DNA from 2 places in the Variovorax nivicola genome. Region 2 is predicted to be linked to the other one. Evidence: predicted binding sites of a transcription regulator. Region 2 holds the regulator's gene; the other holds the start of a gene.
What was found. Region 2 encodes sigma-54, which starts transcription at its own class of promoters, with help from an activator protein. Its sites were predicted from a motif close to TGGCANGNAANCTGCTTT; they were not measured.

Region 1 (7,877 bases), on a different contig from region 2:
TGGCGTAGTTCATGCCCAGCTCGACGTTCTGGCTGCTTTCGGGCCGCAGCGTGGACACGCCGTATTCGCTGAAGCGCTGGTACAGCGTGGGCACGCGGAAGGCGGTGCCGGCCGAGGCCGTGAAGCGCAGCGACGGGGTAATGGCGTAGCCATAGGCCGCGCTGCCGGTGGTCTTGCCGCCGAACTCGCTGTCCCTGTCGTGGCGCACGTGCAGTTGCAGCGAATGCGGGCCCTGCACGAAGCCGTAGCCGAGCGAAATCGCGTCCTGCGAACGGTCGCGCGACAGCAGCTTCGACGAGGTGGTGGGCGCATTTACGAGCGCGTCTTCGCGGCGCTCGAGCGTGGCCGTCACCAGGTGCGGGCCGAAGCGGAATTCGTTCTGGAACAGGTAGCCGCGCAGGTTGGTTTCGGTGCGGTAGAACGAAGGCTGCGTCTTGTAGACCGACTGCGAATCGGTCACCTGCACGCGGGTGCTGTAGATGTCGTTCCACTTGGCCGACCAGGTCAGGCCGGCGGTGCGCAGCGTGTTGTTCGACACGTCGTCGCGGAACAGGATCGGCGGCTTGGTCCTGTAGGAGACGGTGGCGTCGTAGCCGGCCTTGATGTCGCTGGTGAGCAGCGTGGCCTCCAGGCGTTGGTCGGGCGTGATCTGGTAACCCAGCTTCACGTTGCCCGAGGTGCTGTTGTAGCCATCGCGGTCGGGGCTGGTGTAGCCGTCTTTCACCACGTTGCGCTTGTTTGCAGGCTGCACGTTGTAGCCCTTGCTTTCCTCGTGCGCCACGCCGAACGAATAGTCGAACAGGCCCGACTTGCCACTCACGCCACCTTCGATCTTGCGCAGGCCGCGGCTGCCGAAGCCGATGCCCGCGTAAGGCGACACGCCCTCTTCGCCGCGCTTGGTGAAGAGCTGGATCACGCCGCCCACGGCGTCGGAGCCATACACCGCTGCGGCCGGGCCGCGCAGCACTTCGATGCGGTCGATCTGCGAGAGCGGAATGCCTTCCCAGCCGGCGCCGCCGGTCGATTGCGAGTCGATGCGCACGCCGTCGAGGTACACGGCGGTGAAGCGCGTTTCAGCGCCGCGGATGAACAGGCTGGTGGTGTTGCCCACGCCGCCGCTACGCGAGATCTCGATGCCGGGCAGGCGCGCCAGCACGTCGGCCACGCCGGTCGCGCCGCTGCGCTCGATGGTCTTGCGGTCGATGATGGACACGTCGCCCACCAGGTCCGACAGCGCCTGCGGCGTGCGGTTGGCCGTGACCACCGTTTCGCCCAGCGTGGGGGCCTCTTGGGCATGGGCCAGGCCACCGAAGGCGGAAGCCAGCGCCAGCGGCAGGCAGGCATGGCGGAGACGGCGCGCAGGAGCGCGGCCGCGAGAAAAGCAAACGTGGGAAATCATGAATGAGCCGAACGAACGTCAATACCCCTCGCCGGCCTCCCCGCCAGCGCCTGGGCGCCATGGCCGCCCCATGCATAGATCACGCATGCGGCAGCCGCCTTGTTGGCCGGTATCCGGGCTGGCAGAACGGCCCCTCCCCGCCTTCCCAGGCGCCTGTTTCAGGGCACCCAGTGGCTTCGATGGAAAGGGGTTGGCGCCTTGCGGCGCCGTCTGCTTGACCGTTGCGGGGGCAGCGCAGGCGGCTTCGGCCTTGTTCCGTCCTGATGAGGTCGGGGGGCTTCCACTCCTGCTTCCCGTTGAACTGCGCCGTGCGAACCACGCCGCGAGCACCAACGGGCGGGATTTTAGGCCCTGCCGGACGCCGCTTAAGTCGAAAGTTGCGGCGCAGCTAACATCGACGGCCATGATGCGGCCCGCCTCGGTATTCCTCAATCTTCGTTCGGCGCTGCAGCGTGTCTTCGGTGTCTCGGGCTGGCAGTCGATGTTGCTGTGGTCCATCGTGGCCGGTTTGCTCGGCACGCTGGCCACCGAACTCTTCCGCGCGGCGCTCTACCACTTCGAGCACTTGGTGCTCGGTCCGGGCGAAGGGCTGGTGGCGATGGCGAAGCACCTGCCGTGGTGGGCGCGCATCGCCTGCCCCACGCTGGGCGGGCTGGTGGCCGGCGGCCTGCTGGTGCTGGCGAAACGCGTCGCCTTGCGCAGCGCTGCCTCCGACTACATGGAAGCCATCGTGCTCGGCAACGGGCGCATCCCGGTGGTTCAGACACTGGTGCGCAGCGCGTCGTCGCTGGTGAGCATCGGCACCGGTGGCTCCATAGGGCGCGAGGGCTCGATGGTGCAGCTGGCGGCGCTGGCGTCGTCTCTGCTGGGGCGGGTGTTCCGCTTTCCGGTCGAGCGGCTGCGGCTGCTGGTGGCCTGCGGCGCGGCGGCCGGCCTGACCGCCGCATACAACGCGCCCATTGCCGGCGCCTTCTTCGTCGCCGAGATCGTGCTGGGCTCGATCGCGATGGAAAGCGTGGGGCCGATCATCATCGCCTCGGTGGTTGCCAATGTGGCCATGCGGGCCCTGCCCGGCTACCAGCCGCCGTACAGGATGCCGGCATTCCCGGAGATACATGGCACCGAGGTCGTGCTGTTCTGCGTGCTCGGCGTGCTGCTGGGCTTTGCTGCGGTCGGCTTCCTGCGCGCGCTGCAGGGCAGCCGTGCGCTGTTCTCGCGGTTGCCGGTGGCGCTGCCGTGGCGGCTGGCATTGGGCGGGCTCGTGATGGGTGCGGTGTCGGTGCCCATGCCCGAGGTCTGGGGCAACGGCTACAGCGTGGTCAATTCAGTGCTGCACACGCCTTGGCCGTGGACGCTGATCGCGATGGTGCTGGTCGCCAAGGCGGTCGCCACGATGGCCACGGCCGGCTCTGGCGCGGTAGGCGGCGTGTTCACGCCGGCGCTGTTCTTCGGCTGCATGGTTGGTGCGCTGTTCGGCCTTGGCGTGCAGGCGCTGTGGCCGGCGGCCACCTCGGCGCCGTTCGCCTATGCCATCGTCGGCATGGGTGCGTTCCTGGCGGGCGCGACGCAGGCGCCGCTGATGGCGATCCTGATGATCTTCGAGATGACGCTGAGCTACGAAGTCATGCTGCCGCTGATGGCGGCGAGCGTCATCGCGTATTTCGTTGCGCGCTCGGCCAACGCCGGCTCGATGTACGAGATCACCCTGCACCGCAACGAACAGCGCGACACGCAGATGCGCCTGCGCGGGCTGCACATGCGCGACCTGGTGCAGCCTGCCGAAACGGTGGTGGGCCCGGAGGCAGACCGCGAGGCGATGAGCAGGCTCTTCCTGCAGCACCCGGTGAAGTACCTGTACGTGGTGGACGCGGGCAATCGCTACCTCGGCGTGGTGCCGCTTTCGTCGCTCGGCACGGCACCTGCAGAAACGACCGCGGGCGCCCTGCTCTCGCAGGCCATCCAGCCGATCACCGCCGACACCGGGCTGGGCGAGGCGCTGCAGCGTTTTCTCGATCACCTCGGCGAGCGGCTGCCGGTGATCGAGAGCACCGACAACCCGGTGCTGCTGGGCGTGGCCGCCAAGAGCGCGCTGCTCGCCACCTACGTGCGGCTGAGCGAGTAGCGCGCAGCGCTGCCCTGCTTACTTGGCGGGGCGCACCGCCATCACCTCGATCTCGACCAGGTAGGCCGGGTTGGCGAGCGCCGTCACCTGCATCGTCGAACGCACCGGCAGCCGGGGCTGCGCGGCGGTGCCGTAGAACTGGGTGTAGCCCTCCATGAAACCGGCGAAGTCCATCTTGTTGTCCTTGGCCGGATCGCCGACAAGAAACACCTGCATCTTCACCACGTCGCCCATCGTCAGGCCCAGGCCTGTGAGGCTCTTCTCGATGGCCTTGAGCACACCGACGGTCTGGCCCTTGGTGTCGCCGCCATAGGCTGCCGCGCTGTTCTTGGGCGCAGTCGCGTCCTGCAGCGGCGGCACCTGGCCCGAGAGGTAGACGTTGGTGAACGAAGACGGCACCTCCACCGCCGCCGCGATCGGGAAGGTGGAATTCGGAATGCGGTGGCGAATGATTTCATCGGCCGCGTGGGCGGCGCCGGTGCCGGCTGCGAACAGTGCGGCGACGAGCGCCAGCTTCTTCGTGATGGAGGTCATGGTCATGCGTGTTGTCTCTCTGCTGGGATGGATGGATGAAGGAAGGGTCTGCCAGGTATCGAAAGAAGAGAGCGATCAAGGCCGCAGCTTCTTGACGCTCTCCGCCGCAATGGCGTCAGGGTACTGGTTGCCGAAATGGGTGCGCGCGTAGCCGACCACGGAAGCGATCTGCTCGTCGCTCAGCATCTTGCCAAAGGCAGGCATGCCTTTCTGCCCATTGATCACCACGTAGAGCGGGTATTCCGGGCTCGCGAGCCGCGGGTTCGAGGCGAGCGCCGGATAGGCGCCCGCACCCTTTGCCCCTTGTCCTTGCGCCATGTGGCAGCCCTGGCAGGTCGCGCGGTAGATCGCCTCGCCCGAGCTTTCCTGGAATCGGGGGCCTACTGAAAAGACAGGCTCCGGCGACTGCGCGAAAGCGGCCTGGCCGGCTACCAATGCCAGCGCGCCCAGCGAAAGGCCGAGCAGCGCGCGCTTGAAGGTCGTGATGTTGTCGTTCATGGTGGGTGTGTCCTTCACTCGGCTTTCACGCGACGGCGCGGGCATGCAGCCGCTGGATGGCGTCGAGCGACGAGAGCAGTGCGCCCTCCTGCCAGGCCGGAATGTAGGAAGCGTGCTCGCCGGCCAGCGCGATGCGGCCATCGACCTGGCACAGGTTCTTGTAGTGCTTCTGGCGCGTCTCGTCGGTCCATATGCCATAGCAGCCGTGCGTGCCGGGCACGCGGTGCCAGCCCACGGAAATGCCGTTGTCGAATTCGCTTGCGTACTGCGGATGCAACTGCGTGCCGAACTCGACCGCGCGGCGCACGCGCTCCTCGGGCGCCATGGCGGTGAATTCGTAGGAGTTCGGGCCGTCGAACACGTAGGCGCCCAGCACCACCGACTTGCCCTTGGCGCCATAGCGCGTCGAGGGGTACGAGATGCGCGAGATCGGCAGGTCGGTGTAGCTGATTCCGCCGTAGATATGTTCGTCTTCTTCCCAGAAGCGGCGCTTGAACTGCAGGCCCACCTTCACCGATGCGCCATAAGGCACGGCGTTGATGGCCTCCTGCATTGCCGAGCCCACCTGGATGTCGATCTGGCTCAGCACCGACAGCGGAATGGTGCACAGGCACCAGTCGGCCTTGGCCTGCGTGACCGCACCGCCCTTTGATGCATCGGTGTAGGTGACCGTCACGCCACGGTCGTTCTGCTCGATCTTCGTGACCTTGGCGCCGTAGCGGATCAGGCTGCCGACTTCTTTCTGGAATGCCTTGGCGATCATGTCCATGCCGCCCACGGGCTGGAAGATCGCGCTCTGGAATTCGTAGTCTTGCCCGCTGGCGATGTAACGCCAAAGGTTTGATTGCAGCAGCTCGCTCATGTCCAGCGGCTTCGATGGCTTGGCCAGTGGCATGAGGCCGCCGCCCGCATCGACCTCATAGCCGCGGCGGTCGCTGCTGATGGTGCCTTCGAGATAGCGGAACTGCGTGTCGAGCGCGCCCCAGCGGCGCAGGCCTTCGAGCAGTTTCTCCTTGTCTTCTTTCGTCAGTGCCGCATCGAGGTTGCCTTGCGTCGTGGCCTTGCCGAGCAGCTCGGCGACATAGCCCTGGTAGTCGGCCTGCACGTGCCGGTAGCGCTGAGGCTTGCCACCGTAGGCCTTGCTCGAATGCACGAGCGCGTTGTAGTTGACCTGAACGAAAGGCTCCAGCGCCACGCCCAGCCGCTTGCAGTAGCCCAGCACTGCATGGTGGTGATAGGGAATGCGCCACGGCCCCGGATTGAAGTACTCGCCCTTGGCGAAGCCACACTGCTGCACGGCGCCACCCAGCTCGGTGAAGGTGTCGCCGCCGCGCAGCGTCCAGCACCGGCCGCCCGCGCGATTGCTGAACTCGAGAACCTTGACCGAGTAGCCCGCGTTGCGCAGTTCGAGCGCGGCGGCCATGCCGGCCAGGCCTGCACCAAGAATCAGCACCGACGCACCCTTCTTTGCGCCATCGAGCTTCGGTGGTCCGCTGTAGTTGGATTCGGCGGCAAAGCCCAGCGAGGTCATCGCCTGGTACATCGCGCCGCCACCGGCGGTCTTGCCGATGAGCGTAAGCAGGTCGCGCCAACTGAATAAAGTGTTGTTCTTCGTGGTCATTGGCTTGCTGTTGGAGTTTGAAAGGCAACTGGAAGGCAGCAGAATCCATGCCACGCCCCGCCCTGACACCGTCCCGGCAGGGCCGCTTCCCCGGGAAACTACAATCGCCAACCATGCCCGCTTCCAGCCCTATCGATCAGATCGCCGAGCGTGTTGAACGACTGCTTGTGCGTCACGAAGAGGTGCAACGCACCAATGCGCTGCTGCAGGAGCAGGTCGATGCGCTCACGCGCGAACGCGACGCCCTGAAGTCGCGACTCGTTGCGGCACGCACGCGCCTGGACGCCCTGCTCGAACGGTTGCCGGCTGAACCACCCTCCGAAGATTCCCCCGCATGAAGCAGATTGAAGTACAGATCATGGGCCAGAGCTATCTGCTCGGCTGTCCCGATGGCGGCGAGGCGCAGTTGCGCGAAGCCGTCGAACGCGTGGACGCGGCCATGTGCAAGATCCGCGATGCCGGAAAAGTCAAGGCCCGTGACCGCATTGCGGTGCTGGCTTCGCTGAACCTGGCGTTCGACCTCGCCGCGCAGCAGGCCGCTGTTGCCGCAGCGCCCGCGGCACCAGTTGCCACTTCGGCTGCAGACAGTGTCGAAACCGACGCGAAGGCCACGCAGCTCATCCAGAAACTCGATCAGGCCCTGGCTGGCGATGGACATTTACTCTGAATAAGGCTCGCACGAAGACGGACGGAGCGTAAAATCCGGCCTGTCTGCAGACTGTGTCGGGCTTAATATTTCCTTGTTCCAATGCTCTCCGGAGCCGGGCTTGGTACATCGCTCGACGGGCGTGATCATCTCGCGTCAGATGAACCCGAAGTCCTGCTGCCCTCGCCCACCTGAACCCTGGTTCAGGATGCGGGTCCGGCACATCACCTGCAGACACCTTTTCCTGCCACGGCCCCCTGCATCCACTGCTCGGGGCCGTTGCTTTTTCCAGCCCCTCACTTCCCTTGCGTGACTTTCCCGTGAATATCGCTGCCCTGCTCGACCCCCTCCTGATCGCCGAACTCGCCGCTCTCGGCCTCGGCACCGGTTTCCTCGCGGGCCTGCTGGGCATCGGCGGCGGCATGCTGATGGTGCCGTTCATCACGATCATCATGGGCCATCGCGGCGTGCCGGCCGACCTCGCGGTGAAGATGGCCATCGCCACCTCGATGGCAACGATCATCTTCACTTCGGTATCGAGCGTGCGCGCGCACCACCGGCGCGGCGCTGTGCGCTGGGACATCGTGCGCAGGCTAGCGCCCGGCATCGTCATCGGCAGCCTCGCGGGCAGTCTGGGCGTGTTCTCGCTGCTCAAGGGCACAGCGCTGGCCATCTTCTTTGCGCTGTTCGTGGGCTTCTCGGCCACGCAGATGTTCCTCGACAAGAAGCCCGCGCCCACGCGGCAGATGCCGGGCACGGGCGGCCAGCTTGCAGCGGGCGGCGTGATCGGCTTCATCTCGGGCCTGGTGGGTGCGGGCGGCGGTTTCATCAGCGTGCCGTTCATGACGTGGTGCAACGTGTCCATTCACAACGCGGTGGCCACCAGCGCGGCGCTGGGCTTTCCTATCGCTGTGGCGAACGTGCTCGGCTATGCGGTCAGTGGCCAGTCGGTGCAGGGTCTGCCGGCCGGCTCCTTCGGCTACATCTGGCTTCCCGCGCTGGCGGTGATCGCGCTGTGCAGCGTGTTCACCGCACCGCTGGGCGCGAAGGCGGCGCA
Region 2 (7,877 bases):
CCGGCCTTGCCTCGGGCGCCCTGGCCGAGACCGCCGACCGCACCAAGCCGATGAACATCGAGTCGGACTCGATGCGCTACGACGACCTGAAGCAGACCAGCGTGTTCACCGGTAACGTGCTCGTTACGAAGGGCACGATCATCATCCGCGGCGCGCGCATGGACGTACGCCAGGACCCCGAGGGCTACCAGTACGGCGTGGTCACGGCGGCACCGGGCAAGCGGGCCTACTACAAGCAGAAGCGCAATGCGCCCGACGAGTGGATCGAGGGCGAGTCGGAAGTCATCGAGTACGACAGCCGCGCCGACAACGTCAAGTTCATCCGCAACGCCACCATGCGCCGCCTGCTCGGCGCCACGCCGAACGACGAGAGCCAGGGCGCGTTGATCGTCTACGACCAGAGCAACGACACCTACACGGTCAACGGTTCCACCGTGCCGCCGAACACCGCCGTCAACGCGTCCACCCCGGGCGGGCGCGTCAAGACCATCCTGACCCCCAAGGCCGCCACCGCACCGGCGGCCGGTGCTTCGGCTCCGGCCGGCGCGAAGGCGCCGCCGCCAGCGCCCACGCCGGCACCAGGCAAGGGCCTGCGCCAGAGCACCACGCTCAGTGACCAGGGAGAAACCCGCAAGTGATCGAAACCGCTGGAACGCAGGACGCCAACGGCGCACCGGGCAGCCGCCTGGTCGCGCGCGGCCTGAAGAAGAGCTACGGCAGCCGCACGGTCGTGAAAGACGTCTCGCTCGACGTGCAAAAGGGCGAAGTCGTCGGGTTGCTCGGGCCGAACGGCGCGGGCAAGACCACCTCGTTCTACATGATCGTGGGGCTGGTGCGCGCCGACGCGGGCGACATCACCATCGACGGCGAGCCCATCGCCCACATGCCGATCCACCGCCGCGCCCGCATGGGCCTGAGCTACCTGCCGCAGGAAGCCTCGATCTTCCGCAAGCTCACGGTCGAGGAAAACGTGCGCGCCGTGCTCGAGCTCCAGATGGAGCCCGACGCGAACGGCAAGATGGCGCCGTTGTCGAAGCAGCACATGGACGAGCGCCTGGCCGAGCTGCTGGCCGACCTGCGCGTCGACCACCTGCGCGATTCGCCGGCGCTTGCGCTGTCGGGCGGCGAGCGCCGCCGCGTCGAAATTGCGCGCGCGCTGGCTACGCAGCCACGCTTCATCCTGCTGGACGAGCCCTTCGCCGGCATCGACCCGATCGCGGTGATCGAAATCCAGCGGATCATCAGTTTCCTGAAGGAGCGCGGCATCGGCGTGCTCATCACTGACCACAACGTGCGTGAAACGCTGGGCATCTGCGATCACGCGTTCATCATCAGCGACGGGCATGTGCTGGCACAAGGCACACCCTCGGAGATCGTCGACAACGCCGAAGTACGCAGGGTGTACTTGGGCGAACACTTCCGCATGTAAGGGCGGGAGCGGTTCCCATGAAGCAAGGGCTATCCCTTCGCGTCTCGCAGCATCTGGCGCTGACGCCGCAGCTGCAGCAGTCGATCAGGCTGCTCCAACTCTCCACGCTCGAACTGAGCCAGGAGGTGGAGCAGATGCTCGACGAGAACCCGTTCCTCGAGCGCACCGCGGAAGAAGCGGCGCGCGAGGAGTTCGGGCTCGACACGGCCGATGCCCCGGTACCGCGCGATGACGGCGGTGATAGCGGCGACGGCGAGAGCGACTTCGCTTCGCCCGCCGCCAGCGCGTCCACTGCTTCCACCGAAACCAGCACCACCACCACGGCCGACACCGACGGCCCCGCCGCCGAAATCGCCGAGCGCGAGCCCGACTGGGAAGGCGACGGCACCGTCGACATGGCGCCCGACGACAGCGAATGGGGCAGCGACGCGCCTGCGCGCCAGAACAACCTGGGCGACGACGAACGCGCCGACGCCACCGAACTCGCGCGCAGCCAGGAATCGCTGCAGTCCTTCCTGCACCGCCAGGCGCTGAGCCTGCGCCTGAACGAAAACGACAGCGCCGCGCTGCGCTTTCTCATCGAATCGCTCAACGACGACGGCTACCTCGAAGACTCGCTGCCCGCGCTGGCCTCGGGCCTGGCCGGCGACGACAACGACCAGTTCGACGACCTCGTGCACCACTTTCAGGTGGCGCTCGGCCTGCTGCAGAGCCTGGAGCCCGCCGGCGTCGGCGCGCGCGACCTAGGCGAATGCCTGGGCATCCAGCTGCGCGCCCTGGCCCGCGAGGACGAGACCGAGCAAGAGGAGCTGGTCCGCAAGATCGCCATTGCCATCTGCAAGCAGCCAATGGAGCTGCTTGCGCGCCGCGACTTCAAGCGCCTGGCCACGCTCACCCGCAGCAATGAGGAACTGGTGCGCTCGGCGCTGCAGATCATTGCGCGGCTCGAGCCCAAGCCGGGCCGGCGCTTCGTGGACGTCGAGCGCAACATCGTCATTCCCGACGTGATCGTCACCAAGACGGGCCGCGGCACCAACGTGAAGTTCCGCGTCATGCTGAACCCCGAGGTCATGCCACGCCTGCGCGTGCACGACATCTACGCCGGCGCGCTCAAGTCGCACAAGGGCGAAGGCAGTCAGGCGCTGTCGCAGCGGCTGCAGGAGGCGCGCTGGTTCATCAAGAACATCCAGCAGCGCTTCGACACCATCCTGCGCGTGAGCAACGCCATCGTCGAGCGGCAGAAGAGCTACTTCGTGCACGGCGAACTCGCGATGCGGCCGCTGGTGCTGCGCGAGATTGCCGACGAACTGGGCCTGCACGAATCGACCATCTCGCGCGTGACCACCGCCAAGTACATGGCCACGCCCTTCGGCACGGTCGAGCTCAAGTACTTCTTCGGCTCGGCACTGGGTACCGAGACCGGCGGCAATGCGTCGAGCACCGCGGTGCGCGCGCTGATCAAGCAGTTCGTCAGCTCGGAGAGCATCAAGAAGCCGCTGTCGGACAGCCAGATCTCCGAGATGCTGAAGGAGCAGGGCATCGAGTGCGCGCGCCGCACCGTGGCCAAGTACCGCGAGGCGCTGCGCATCGCGCCCGCCAACCTTCGCAAGGCCCTGTAGAAAGCCACCGATGACCCGTCGCCTGCTGTCGCTTTCGCGTTGTGGGCACTGGGTTTTCGTCATGGCGGCGGTCTTGCTGTTCGCCGGCTGCGCCACATTGCCCGACGAGGCGCCGCGACCGCCCACCAAGGCCATGGCCGTCTCGGCCGACACCGCCCTCGGCAAGATCGCGCTGGCCTCGCAGCCCGACCCCGACCTGAGCGGCTTCCGCCTCATGCCCGGCGGCGACTTCGCCTTCGACACCCGCATCCAGCTGGCCCGCCGCGCGCAGCGCACGCTCGACGTGCAGTACTACCAGATCGAGAACGACGAGACCGGCCGCTACCTGCTGCGCACCCTGCGCGACGCCGCCCAGCGCGGCGTGCGCGTGCGGCTGCTGATGGACGACCTCTACACCGCCGGCGAAGACGAGCTGCTGCTCGGCCTCGCCGCCACGCCCAACGTGGAGCTGCGCCTGTTCAACCCGTTCCCGGCCGGGCGCGGCAGCCTGCTGAAGCGCTTCAGCGCCTCGCTCTTCGACTTCAGCCGCGTCAACCGCCGCATGCACAACAAGCTGTTCATCGCCGACGGCGCGATGGCGGTGGCGGGTGGGCGCAACATCGGCAACCAGTATTTCAGGCGTACCGCGGGCGAGAACTTTCTCGACCTCGACACCTTCGTCACCGGTGCGCTGGTCCCGCGGCTGGGCAGCCTGTTCGACCAGTACTGGAACAGCATCTACGTGCGGCCGATCCAGTCGGTGGTGAGCAGCGACCTGTCGCGCGAGGAGCTGCAGAAGCGCTTCGACGTCGCCACCGGCCCTGACACCACGCCACCGCCGCCGCCGCCCGCGCCCAACGACCTGCTCGGCTACAGCCCGATGGCGGAAGACCTGAACGCCGGTAAGCTCGGCCTGATCTGGGCCACCGCAGAGGCCTACGCCGATTCGCCCGAGCGCGTGATCGGCAAGACCGCCTCCTACGGCGGCGTGCCGTTGCTCGACGTTGACAGCGTGCGCTACAACGTGGTCGAGCAGATGCGCCGCGCGCGCTCCGAGGTGACCATCGTCTCGCCATACTTGATTCCGGGCGCCTCGGGGCTGGAGGTGATGCGCGAGATCCGCGGCCGCAACGTGAAGATCAGCGTGGTCACCAATTCGCTGGCCGCCACCGACGAGCCGCTGGTGCACACGGCCTACCGCCGCTACCGGCCCGACATGCTCAAGCTCGGCGCCGACCTCTATGAGCTGAGCTCCACGCGTACCCGGCGCAGCGTGCGGCTCGGCCTGTTCGGCACCTCGGTGGGCAGGCTGCATGCCAAGTCGGCGGTGATCGACCGGAGCATTCTTTTCGTCGGCTCGATGAATTTCGACCCGCGCTCGGAGACGCACAACACCGAAATCGGCCTCTTCATCCGCAGCCCCGAGATGGCGCAGCAGGCGTTGAAGCTCATCGATGTGCTCAAGCAGCAGGGCGCCTACCGGCTGCGCTTTGCCGAGGGCAGCAGCGAGTCGCGCATCGAATGGGTCAGCGACGACGCCGGCAAGCTCACCGTGCTGACCGAGGAGCCCGACTCCGGCTTCTGGGACCGGACCATGCTCGAGATCCTGGCGCCGCTGACGCCGGAGAGCCTGCTGTAGCTTCGACCCTTCAGTTGCCGCGCACGGCCGACCAGATGAGCCGCAGGCCCAGCAGCCCCATCACGCCGCCGGCGGCCCGGTCGATCCAGACCTTGTAGCGCAGGTAGGCCGAGCGCGGCGCCGCCGAGGACAGCGCCAGCGCCACGATGGCGTACCAGCCCGTCTCGATGCAGAGGATGACCGCCGGCACCGCGAGTGCCAGCACCAGCGGCACCTCGCGCGGCAAAAAGGCCGCGAAGATGCTGGCGTACACCACCGCCGTCTTCGGGTTGCTGACCTGCGTGGCCAGGCCCAGCAGGAAGGCGCGGCCGCTGCGGCCCTGCTGGCGCGGCGAGGCGCCCGTCTCCTGCGTCACGGCAAGCGGCTGGCGCGCGCCGCTCCATATCCGGATGCCCAGGTAGACGAGGTAGGCGCCCCCCAGGCCCTTGATGGCCACGTACAGCGCCGGCACGGCCAGGAACGCCGCCTGCAGCCCGGCCAGCGCGGCGATCGCGAAGACCAGTCCGCCGGCACCCATGCCCAACGCGGCAGCCAGTCCGTCAGCGCGAGAGCTCACGGCGGTGCGAGCCACCATCACGAAACTTGGGCCGGGGCTCATCGCGCCCACAGTCATGGCGCCGGCGATGCCGAGCAGGGAAAGGGTGGTGTCCATCATTCAGTTTCCTTGGTTGTCGCCGAGCGCAGATCGCCCGTCCGCCGCATCACAGGTTCTTCCATTCCTCGACGACGATCTGGAACCGGTCCTCGTAAAGCACTTTGCCGGGATTGCGCGAGCGCAGCATCCGGACAGCGGTGTCATGTTGGATCAGAAGCGCCGCGAGGCTGCGCATCTGCTGGATCGACTCGGTGGCGCCATCCTTGAACCAGGCTACGGCGTTCCTCGACCAACCGGCACTCGAGAACGGAGGGCAGGGCAGATTCGCGTTGAACCACGCATAGATCGCTTCGAGCCGCTCTTCTTCCGCGGCCGTGAGTTCGCCCTTGTCTCGCAGGATGCGGGTCTCGGTGACGAGCCCGCTGAGCTGCCGGTGATCTTCCTCGTCGCCTCCAACCACGAACCGGATGAACATGAGCCCGTGTCACTGCACGTTGACCGCTTCGACCTGCACCAGCAGCTTCACCTTGTTCTCGAAGCCGAAGTTCAGCCCCCAGGTGATGCCCCAGTCGCTGCGCTCCACCGTGGTCTCGAAGTCGCCGCCGCACACCTGGCGGTTGATCAGCGGGCTCAGGTAGCAGTTGAAGCGCACGGCCTTCAGCGTCACCGGCTTGGTCTGGCCCATCAGCGTGAGCGTGCCAGGCACGTCGACCACCTTGCCGCCGCTGAAGTCGATGCGGTCGGCCACGAAGCGGCCGGTTGGAAACTCGGCCACGTTGAAGAAATCCTTGCTCTGCACGTGGCGGTTGAGCAGGTCTACGCCGGTGTTGATGGAGCTGATGTCCATCGTGATGTCGACCTTGCCGCTGGCGCCGGTGCCGTCGATCTGCACCGAACCGTCCTTGGTGCTGAAGCGCCCGCGGTTGGTGGTGGTGCCGTAGTGGCCCATTTCGTACATCACGAAGGTGTGCGTCGGGTCGACCACGTAGTTGGCGTTTTTCACCGGCCCGCCTGCGGGCTTGGCAGCCACGGCCGGTGCGGTGTATTCGGGCTGTTGTGGTTGCTGTTGCGCCGTGGCGCCGGTGAACGCGGCGGCCGACAGGGCCGTGGCGAGAAGGAGCTTTTTCATGGCGTTGGTTGTGTGGGTCATGAAAGAGGAAGGTGAGTGAGGAGAGGGCGGGCCAGACCGGCGGTTCATAGCGGCCCGAGGCCCGCGAGCGTGAACTTGAAGCGCACCTGCACCTCGTTGCCGACCATCGAGGTGTCGGTCCATTCGCCGTCGCCCACCTTGTAGTCGAGCCGCTGGATCGTAAAGCTTCCGGTGGCCACCGCGTAGTTGCCGCCAGCCGCCGCGATGCTGACGGGCACCGTCACGTACTTGGCCGTGCCCTTGATGGTGAGCTTGCCCGCCATCTCGAACTTGCCGTCGCCCAGCGCCTTGATGGCGCTCGACTGGAAGCTTGCCTGCGGGAAGTGCGCGGCGTCGAACCACGGCTGCTTGGGCAGCTCGGCGTCGCTCATCGGCACGCCGAAGCCGGCGCTGGCCGTGTCGATCTGCAGCGCGACGCTGCCGCCCTCGGGCTTCTTCGGGTTGAAGGCGACCTGTGCGTCGAACTTCTTGAACGTGCCTTCCACCGGCACGCCCATCTGCTTGGTGACGAAGACGATCTGGCTCTTGTCGGCAACGAGTTTCGCGGCCGCAGGCTCGGCGCCCGCTGGCAGTGCCATCGCGAAGGCCAGCGCCGCGAGCGACGGCAAGAGGCGGAAAAACAGGCGCTTCATCATCGAGCAGATTCCTTGCGTGGCCCGGGCCACATGCGTTTCAGAAGACCGTCGCGGTCGATCCAGTGGTGCTTGAGCACGGCAGCCACGTGCAGCAGCGTGACGCCCGCCAGCGCGAAGGCGCAGTTGCGGTGCAGCGGCTGCAGCACCGCCTCGGCGAAGTCGTGGTCGACCGGCACGAAGTCGGGCAGCGGCAGCACGCCGAACCACGCGACCGGCATGCCCATGGCCGAGCTGTAGGCCCAGCCGGACAGCGGCACCGCGAAGAACAGCAGGTACATCAGCGTGTGGCTGATGCGGTAGCTGGCCAGCTGCAGGCGCGTCATGCCCGGCGGGAGCGCCGGCGGGCGGTGCCCCAGCCGCCACAGCAGCCGCAGCGCCGACAGCGCGAGGATCGTGATGCCCGCCCACTTGTGCCAGCTGTACACCTTCAGCCGCAGCGGCGAGAACGGCAGGCCCGTCATGTAGAGCCCCACGCCGAACGAGCCGACGATCAGGGCTGCGAGCAGCCAGTGCAGCGCGATCGCGAGCGGGTCGTAGCGCGGGCTGCGTGGATCGGCGGCGAGGGGAGGGGGGGATGTGTCGGTGGACATCGAAGGCAGGGCTGGCGGCCTGTGCGCGGAGCATATATCGGAAGCCATGACAGCACAGCAGGGCCCGTGCCAGCCCGGTGGCCTCGGTCAGCCCCGCGCCTGCTGCGCCTTCAGCAGCACGCCGCGCAGCTCCTCCGGCTGCACCGGCTTGCGCAGCGCATGCCAGCCGCGCTCGGCGGCGAGCCGCTGGGTGGCTTCGTTGATGTCGGCCGAAATCAGCGCGATCGCCAGCGAGGGCTTC

Region 1: a site for sigma-54 is predicted at 6,210-6,227, ahead of ACSFBF_RS01730 (flavin monoamine oxidase family protein). Genes of this name have one in related genera too.

Annotation. Positions count from the first base shown of each region.
Region 1 is NZ_JBPJZK010000001.1:370,617-378,493, reverse strand. It holds gene ACSFBF_RS01750 (TonB-dependent receptor domain-containing protein) at 1-1,399, opposite strand, end outside; cobalamin riboswitch at 1,487-1,747, opposite strand; gene ACSFBF_RS01745 (ClcB-like voltage-gated chloride channel protein) at 1,803-3,521, shown strand; gene ACSFBF_RS01740 (RidA family protein) at 3,540-4,061, opposite strand; gene ACSFBF_RS01735 (c-type cytochrome) at 4,131-4,553, opposite strand; gene ACSFBF_RS01730 (flavin monoamine oxidase family protein) at 4,579-6,174, opposite strand; gene ACSFBF_RS01725 (hypothetical protein) at 6,288-6,512, shown strand; gene ACSFBF_RS01720 (cell division protein ZapA) at 6,509-6,841, shown strand; gene ACSFBF_RS01715 (sulfite exporter TauE/SafE family protein) at 7,147-7,877, shown strand, end outside.
Region 2 is NZ_JBPJZK010000010.1:170,784-178,660, reverse strand. It holds gene lptA (lipopolysaccharide transport periplasmic protein LptA) at 1-638, shown strand, start outside; gene lptB (LPS export ABC transporter ATP-binding protein) at 635-1,429, shown strand; gene rpoN (RNA polymerase factor sigma-54) at 1,447-3,048, shown strand; gene ACSFBF_RS30405 (phospholipase D family protein) at 3,059-4,666, shown strand; gene ACSFBF_RS30400 (LysE family translocator) at 4,677-5,321, opposite strand; gene ACSFBF_RS30395 (hypothetical protein) at 5,368-5,736, opposite strand; gene ACSFBF_RS30390 (YceI family protein) at 5,746-6,390, opposite strand; gene ACSFBF_RS30385 (YceI family protein) at 6,456-7,043, opposite strand; gene ACSFBF_RS30380 (cytochrome b) at 7,043-7,636, opposite strand; gene ACSFBF_RS30375 (sensor histidine kinase) at 7,724-7,877, opposite strand, start outside.